Regions from separate parts of the Methylobacterium sp. Leaf100 genome, predicted to be linked through region 1. Evidence: riboswitches for the same ligand, from Rfam matches in the RefSeq annotation. Region 1 holds a riboswitch; the other holds the start of a gene.
What was found. A riboswitch is a leader RNA that binds a small molecule or an ion and turns the genes downstream of it on or off. The one in region 1 is predicted to bind thiamine pyrophosphate.
Positions count from the first base shown of each region.

Region 1 (4,208 bases):
ACAAGATCGTCCGCACCTCGCGCCAGATGCTCCACGAGATCGGCCGCGAGCCGACCCCCGAGGAACTGGCCGAGAAATTGGCCATGCCCCTGGAGAAGGTGCGTAAGGTCCTGAAGATCGCCAAGGAGCCGATCTCCCTCGAAACCCCCATCGGCGACGAGGAGGATTCGCATCTCGGCGACTTCATCGAGGACAAGAACGTCGTCCTGCCCATCGACGCGGCGATCCAGAGCAATCTGCGCGAGACCACGACGCGCGTCCTCGCCTCGCTGACCCCGCGCGAGGAGCGCGTGCTGCGCATGCGCTTCGGCATCGGCATGAACACCGATCACACCCTCGAGGAGGTCGGCCAGCAATTCTCGGTGACCCGCGAGCGCATCCGCCAGATCGAGGCCAAGGCCCTGCGCAAGCTCAAGCACCCGAGCCGGTCGCGCAAACTGCGCAGCTTCCTCGACAACTGAGAGATCGGCCGTCCCGCGACGTTGCCGACTCCCGAAACGACAGGACGGACCGGCGGCGCTCCGATGCCGCCGGCCGAGTGTGATGCCGACGGCCCGGTTGCCGAGATCGACCCCGCGATCCAGTTAGGCCCCCATGCTCGATCGAGGTCCGCCCCAGTCGCCGCCCACCGCCGAAGCCGACGGATCGGAAGCGAACGACGTTCCGTTCGGCGCCCTGCAGCAATGCGTGGCCCTGCGCGACTGGCTGCTGAGCGAGGGGGCCCGGATGCCCAACGCCGAGGACCTCCTGGCGGGGCTGGCCGAGCGGCTCATCGACCTCGGGGTGCCGGTGGACCGGGCGACCACGGCCATTGACGCCCTGCATTCCGAATATTCCGGCGTCGGCCGTTTCTGGACCCGCGAATCGGGCTCGACGGTGCGGCTGTTCCCCCACGGCGACGCCTCCGACAAGGCCTACCGCGAGAGCCCGTTCCAGACGGTCCACGAGACCGGGGAGTGGCTGATCCTCGATCTTTCCGAGACGCCGTCCGACGCCTACGCGGTGATTCCCGACCTGAAGGCCGAGGGCTACCGCCACTACATCGTGGCGCCGCTGTTCTTCACCAACGGCACCCGCAACGGCATCACGTTCGCCACACGCAGCGAGGATGGATTTCGCGATGAGGACGTGGCGATCCTGCGCTTCGTCATCCCGACGCTCGCCGCCGTGATGGAGATGCGCAGCATCAACAAGCAGCTCGACCACGTGCTGCGGATCTATGTCGGCGACGAACCGCACAAGGCGATCCTGGCCGGCTCGATCCGGCGCGGCCACGTCCAGCGCATCCGCTCAGCGATCCTGTTCGCCGACATGCGCGACTACACCCGCATCTCCGCCGAGATGACCCCGGAAGAAGCGGTGGACCTCCTCAACATCTTCTTCGACTGCCTCGTGCCGGCCATCGAGCGCGAGGGCGGCGAGGTGCTGAAGTACCTCGGCGACGGCCTGCTGGCGATCTTTCGCGAGCGGGGCGACGACCTCGGCGGGGCGGCCAAGGGGGCATTGACGGCGGCCCAGAGCGCGCTCGCGGCCCTCGCCGAAGCCAACGGCCTCGGGCGCTTCGCCCAGCCCGTGGCGGCCGGCATCGCGCTCCATCACGGCGAGGCCGCCTACGGCAATGTCGGCTCGGGCGCGCGTCTCGACTTCACGGTCATCGGCCGCGACGTCAACCTCGCGAGCCGCCTCGCCCGCCTCAACAAGACGCTCGGCGAGCCCCTGCTGATGTCCAAGCCCTTCGTGGATTTCCTCTGGGGCGATCCGGTCTCCCTCGGCACCCACGCCCTCGACGGGTTCGCCGAGCCCATGGGGGTGTTCCGCCCCGGACGGCCGGCCGCGACGGTGTGACGAGGCGCGCGGGGTGTTGACCGGAGGGCCGTCCCGGCCCACATCGGTGGTGTTCCAGGGAGATCCCCGGCAAGGGGCTGAGAAACCGATGAGCGGCCTGCGTGCGGGCGGCGGCGCGGAAATCCTTCGAACCTGAACCGGTTCATACCGGCGTAGGGATTGGACCGCCGTGTTTGCCCGCCCGAGTTCGGCGGGCTCCGCTCAGAAGCGCACCGGCCCCACACCCCCTGCGTCCGTCGCGGAGGTTGTCCAGGTGCTCGTTCCCAGCCGACCCATCGATCTCAGGCGCTCACCCGCCGCCGCCCGGGCGCAATCCGCCCTGCCGGCCCGCTGCGATGTCGCCATTGTCGGGGGCGGCCTCATCGGCCTGTCCATCGCCTGGCGTCTCGCGGAACGCGGACGCGCCGTCACCGTCGTCGAGCGCGAGACCGTCGGCGCGGGGGCGAGCCTGGCTGCCACCGGCATGCTGGCGCCGGCCGCCGAGCACGAGCCCGGCTCCGACCCGCTGCTGCCCTTGGCCCTGGAGAGCCTGTCGCGCTGGCCGGGGTTTCGCGATGCCCTGCAGGCGGCGTCGGGCGTCGACATCGACTACCGGGAGGAGGGCACCCTGGTGCTCGCCATCGGCCGCGACGAGGTCGAGCGCCTGCGCTTTCGCCACGACCTGCAGGTCCGCTCGGGTCTCGAGGCCACGTGGCTGTCCGGGCCGCAGGTGAGGGCCCGCGAGCCGGCCCTGCGCCCGGCCGTCACCGCTGGCCTCTACTGTCCCCACGATCATCAGGTCGATCCGAGCCGGGTCATGGCCGCCCTGGTGCGGGCCTGCACGGCCGCGGGCGTCACCATCGTGGAGAACTGCTCCGTCGAAGCCCTGGACTGGGCGGGCGACCGGGTCACCGGGCTCCTGACCGGCCAGGGCCGGCTCGCGGCCGAGACCGTGATCCTCGCCGCCGGCGCCTGGAGCGGGCAGACCGGCCTGCTCCCCGATGCCCTGACCCTGCCGGTGCGTCCTCTGAAGGGCCAGTCGCTGGCGCTGCGCACCACCGCCCGCACCGGAACCCTCACCCACATGGTCTGGACCGAGCAGGTCCACATGGCCCCGAAGAGCGACGGCCACCTCATCGTCGGGGCGACGGTGGAGGATTGCGGCTTCACCCCCGGCGTCACGGCGGGCGGCCTCTACGCCCTGTTGGAAGGGGCGCGCCGTGTCCTGCCCGGTATCGAGGAGATGGCCGTCGAGGCCGTGTGGAGCGGCTACCGCCCGACCTCCGACGACGACGCGCCGATCATCGACACCCTGGCCCCCGGCCTCGTCGCGGCGACGGGCCACCACCGCAACGGCTACCTCCTGGCGCCCGCCACCGCCGACGCCGTCGCGGCCCTGCTGACGGACGGCGCCGTGCCGGACTACGCCAGCGCCTTCGGCCGCGCCCGCTTCGCCCCGGCCGAGACGAGGGCGCGCGCATGAAACTCATCCTCAACGGCCGGCCCCACGAGAGCGCGGCGCGCGACCTCGACGCCCTGTTCCGGATCGAGGCCGAGGAGACCGGGATCGAGAGCCCACAGGGCATCGCCATCGCCCTCAACGGCGCGGTTATCCGCCGCCGGGACTGGGAAACGACGCAACTCGAAGAGGGCGACCGCGTCGAGATCGTCCGCGCCATGCAGGGAGGCTGAAACCATGACCGAACCCCACGACGATCCCCTCGTCATCGCCGGCATCACCCTGGGCTCGCGCCTGTTCATCGGTACGGCGGGCTATCCCACCCAATCCATCATGGCCGAATCCGTGGCGGCGTCGGGCGCCGAGGTGGTGACCGCCTCGATCCGCCGGGTCTCGCTCCAGGGCCACGGCTCGGACACGGTCAGCAAGCTCAAGGGCTACCGCTTCCTGCCCAACACCGCCGGCTGCGAGACGGCGCGCGACGCGATCATGACCGCCGAACTCGCCCGCGAGGCCCTCGACACGACGTGGATCAAGGTCGAGGTCATCGGCGACCGCGAGACCCTGTACCCGGACGTCGCTGAATTGCTGGAGGCCTGCCGCCACCTCGTGGAGGACGGCTTCACCGTGTTGCCCTATTGCAACGACGATCCGGTGGTGTGCCAGCGCCTGGCCGACATCGGCTGCGTCGCCGTGATGCCCATGGGCTCGCTCATCGGCTCCGGCATGGGGGTGGCGAACCCGGCCAACCTCGAACTGATCTGTCGGCGCTCGCCCGTACCCGTCATCGTCGATGCCGGCATCGGCACGGCGTCGGACGCCGTCATCGCCATGGAGCTCGGGGCCGCCGGCTGCCTCCTCAACACGGCGGTGGCGAAGGCCGACGATCCCGTGCGCATGGCCCGCGCCATGGGCCACGCCGTCG
Region 1 covers NZ_LMMW01000063.1:154,890-159,097, forward strand. Annotated here, with positions in the region: gene rpoD (RNA polymerase sigma factor RpoD) at 1-461, shown strand, start outside; gene ASF25_RS21555 (adenylate/guanylate cyclase domain-containing protein) at 595-1,845, shown strand; TPP riboswitch at 1,893-2,022, shown strand; gene thiO (glycine oxidase ThiO) at 2,099-3,307, shown strand; gene thiS (sulfur carrier protein ThiS) at 3,304-3,516, shown strand; gene ASF25_RS21570 (thiazole synthase) at 3,521-4,208, shown strand, end outside.

Region 2 (4,208 bases), on a different contig from region 1:
AGTGCGCCACCTTGTGGGCGTCCTTCGGCATGGTCTCGTCGTGGTAGGCGCGCGCCGTGTCGGGATCGAGGGAGAGGTTGAACTGGTCCTCCCAGCGGAAGTCGAACCGGGCGCGGGAGAGGGCGTCGTCCCGCAGTTGCGCCGCCGGATGGCCCTTGGCGAGGTCGGCGGCGTGGGCGGCGATCTTGTAGGTGATCACGCCTTCCTTCACGTCGTCGCGGTTGGGCAGGCCGAGATGCTCCTTCGGCGTGACGTAGCAGAGCATGGCGCAGCCGAACCAGCCGATCATGGCCGCCCCGATGCCCGACGTGATGTGGTCGTAGCCGGGCGCGATGTCGGTGGTCAGGGGCCCGAGGGTGTAGAACGGCGCCTCGCCGCACTCCTCCAGCTGCTTTTCCATGTTCACCTTGATCTTGTGCATCGGCACGTGGCCGGGGCCCTCGATCATGGTCTGGCAGCCCTTGTCCCAGGCGATTTTCGTCAACTCGCCGAGGGTCTCGAGTTCGGCGAACTGGGCCGCATCGTTTGCGTCGGCGATGGAGCCGGGGCGCAGGCCGTCGCCCAGCGAGAACGACACGTCGTAGGCCCGCATGATGTCGCAGATCTCGTCGAAGCGCTCGTAGAGGAACGATTCGCGGTGCCCGGCGAGGCACCAGCGCGCCATGATGGAGCCGCCGCGCGAGACGATGCCGGTGACGCGCCGCGCGGTGAGCGGCACGTGGGCGAGGCGCACTCCGGCATGGATGGTGAAGTAGTCGATGCCCTGCTCGGCCTGCTCGATGAGTGTGTCCTTGAACACCTCCCAGTCGAGTTTCAGCGGATCGCCGCCGACCTTCTCCAGGGCCTGGTAGATCGGCACCGTGCCGATCGGGACCGGCGAGTTGCGCACGATCCACGAGCGGATGTTGTGGATGTTGCGGCCCGTCGAGAGGTCCATCACCGTGTCGGCGCCCCAGCGGGTCGCCCAGACCAGCTTCTCGACCTCTTCCGCCGCCGAGGAGGTCACGGCCGAGTTGCCGATGTTGGCGTTGATCTTGACGAGGAAGTTGCGGCCGATGGCCATCGGCTCCACCTCGGGGTGGTTGATGTTGGCCGGGATGATGGCCCGGCCGCGCGCGATCTCTTCGCGGACGAATTCGGGGGTGATGAAGGCCGGTAGCGCCGCGCCGAAGCTGTTGCCGTCGCTGAGCGCGGCCTGCGCGCCCTCCAGCATCGTCTCGCGGGCGAGGTTCTCACGGTGGGCGACGTAGATCATCTCTTCCGTGATGATCCCGGCCTTCGCGAACTCGTACTGCGTCACCATCTGGCCGGGGCCGGCCTTGCGGATGAGGCGCTGCGCCGGACACGGGGCCACGAGCTTGTCCTCGGGCACGAAGCCGTTGTCCTCGGGCTTGACCGCGCGCGGCGTCACCGTGGCGTAGCCGCGCTTGGCGATCCACGGATCGCGGATCAGCGGCAAGCCGGCGTTGAGGTCGATGTTGGCGTCCGTCTGCGTGTAAGGGCCCGACGGATCGTAGACCCGCACGGGGGCCTCCTTCGGGTCGCTCAGGGTCACCTCGCGGAACGGCACCCGGATGTCGTCATGCCCGGCCACCGCCGCGTAGACCTTGTGCGACCCCATGATCGGGCCAGTGGTCACCGCCTGGGGCGAGCCTTTGGGAAGACCTTGCGGAAGATCGTGGGGGAGATCCTGGGGCAAAACGGGCTTGTTCATCGGGCGTGCTCCTGGCGTGGGAGGCGACCCGGATTCGTCAGGAACAGCATTGGGTGGGGGACACCACGCAATGGCGCGGCGAAAGCATTCCCGTCCCTCCGCCGGTACGAACCGGATCAGGTTCAAGGGTCAGGGCGTCGCGCCCAATCTCAGCTCCCGGTCTCGGAGCCCCCCTCGGAATCGTTCCAGGTTCGACGCCTGCGCCCGATTTGTCAATCGTCGCAGCCGTACACGGGCGTTTTCGCCGAAAGTCCCGCCACGGTCGGTCCGCCGAGTCCTGCGACTCGGCGGCGTCGTCAAAGTCGGTTCGGCGCGGCTGTCGCGCCCATGGTCTTCAGCACTTGCTTCGGCAGAAGTCGCCGGCCTGCTGCGCCGCGATCAGGCATACCTGCTTCCCGGTCGGGTTCGGGATGGCGTTGCACGCCGCTTCGGCCAGGCCCTGGGCGGCATTGCAGGCCAGCGTACAGAAGATCGGATCGAGCTGCTGCGCATCGGCGGTCTGCATCTTGTCTCCGACGATATTATGATCCTGCTTGAAGATCTGAGTGATGATCGTACGAATCTTGTCCCGCTCTTCGCCCGTCAGGCCGTTCCAGTCGGAATCATTGACTTTGATGTCCATGGGCTTGTCCTTGTGATCCCGGTCTCTGCGGCCGGTCCACCCAAGAAATATATAACTTAAGGTTTATCAACCCATCTATTATAAACCCAAGGTAGCATTTTCGTGAGCGGAGTTCCATTGGGATCCCAGGGTCAGCCCAGATCCCGTCCGGGATCGAGCCGTCGACGGATGGAACGAACGCCGAGGTCACGGTTCGAACCTTGCGTGGCCGGTTGCGTTGATCCTCCAAACGCGCCTCCGTTCCGGACCGGCGCTGCAACGCGGATCATCACCATGAATCGCATTCTTCTCGCATCGGCCGCCATGGTCGGGGCTCTCATTCTCATTCCCGCCCAGGCCGACGCGCGCGGCGGGGGCGGATTTCGCGGCGGCGGTGGCCATATGGGCGGCTTCGGCGGGGGCGGCCGTGGCTTCGGCGGCGGCGGCTTCGCGGGCGGTGGTGGGTTCCGCGGCGGCATGATGGGCGGTGGGCGCGGCGGCTTCGGCGGCCAGGGCCTAGCCGGGCGCGGGTTCGGCGGCGGTCAGGGCTTCGCGGGGCGCGGCTTCGGCGGCGGCCGTGGTCTCGGCGCGACGGCGGCCGGGTTCGGCGGCGGCGCGGCGCTTGGCGGGTATCGTGGCGGCGTCGGCGGGTTCAACCGGGGCGGCTACCGCGGCGGGTTCGCCGATTACCGGAGCGGGCGCGGCTACGGCTACCGCCGCGGCTACGGCGGCCTCGGCCTCGGCGTCGGCCTGGGGCTCGCCGGTGCGGGAATCGGTTACGGCCTCGGCAGCGGCTTCTATGGCGACGATTACTACGGCGGCGGCTACGCCCCGGCCTATTACGGCGGTGGCTACGGTGCCTATGACGGCGGCTATGCGCCGGCCGGCTACGCCGTCGAGACAGAAGTCGCCCCTCAGCGGGACGACGCCTACTGCGTCCGTCGCTTCCGGTCCTACGACCGCCAGTCGGGCACCTATCTCGGCAATGACGGCCAGCGTCACGCCTGCCCGTAGGTGACGCACGATCGAACGAAGAAGGCCCCGGCGCTCACCGCGCCGGGGCTTTCTTCGTTTCAGAAGCCCGCGTTTCAGAAGCCCGCGTTTCAGAAGCCCGCGTTTCAGAAGCCCGCGTTTCAGAAGCCCGCGTTTCAGGAACCCGCGTTTCAGGAACCCGCGTTTCAGGAGCCCTGGAGACTTTCCGCGAAATCGTCCGGCACCTCGCCGAACTGGGCCAGGATGGCGGCGCTCTCGAGTTCGCCGGTCTCGTCGTCGGCCACCACCCGAATGGCGGCGGTGCCGGGGAAGCGCCCCGCCATGGCCTCCGCCTTCTTGAGGGCGCCGCTCTCCGTGGGCGCCACCTCGCGGTCGCCCGGCACGAGGCGCTTGCGCTTGATCACGAAGGTCTGGACCAGGAACGTCGTCTTGAGGGCCATCACGGTCTCCACCGGGCGGGATCGCCTCCGGACAGGGACGCCGCCTTAGCACGAAACCCGCGCGCGCGCGGCACGCGGACGGTGGTGGGCCCGCCTCACCACAGGCGGATCAGACGGTATCCCGCCACCACGTCGGCGGGGTCGACGCCCATCAGGGTGGTGAGCCGCAGGCTCGTCCGGAACAGAAGCCGGCTGAAGGCGCCGGAGAACAGGAACAGCACCGTCAGCACGAGGCCGGCATGGCGGGCACCCGCATCGCCCACGGCCTGCCATGCGGCGGGCAGCCACGGTCGCGCGGCGGCGTAGCCGTCGAGGCCCGGGATCGGCACGAGGTTGAGGACGAGGGCCATTCCCTGGAACAGGGCCGAGACGGCGAGCACCGCCCGCAGGGTGTCCGAGTCCGGGCTCGCCAGATGATAGAGCAGCACGAAGCCGAGCAGCGCCGCGCCCGTCATGGCCG
Region 2 covers NZ_LMMW01000012.1:587,919-592,126, reverse strand. Annotated here, with positions in the region: gene thiC (phosphomethylpyrimidine synthase ThiC) at 1-1,714, opposite strand, end outside; TPP riboswitch at 1,791-1,899, opposite strand; gene ASF25_RS10735 (hypothetical protein) at 2,049-2,336, opposite strand; gene ASF25_RS10730 (BA14K family protein) at 2,610-3,329, shown strand; gene ASF25_RS10725 (hypothetical protein) at 3,494-3,748, opposite strand; gene ASF25_RS10720 (site-2 protease family protein) at 3,844-4,208, opposite strand, start outside.
Region 2: another riboswitch for thiamine pyrophosphate. It lies ahead of thiC (phosphomethylpyrimidine synthase ThiC); the one in region 1 lies ahead of thiO (glycine oxidase ThiO).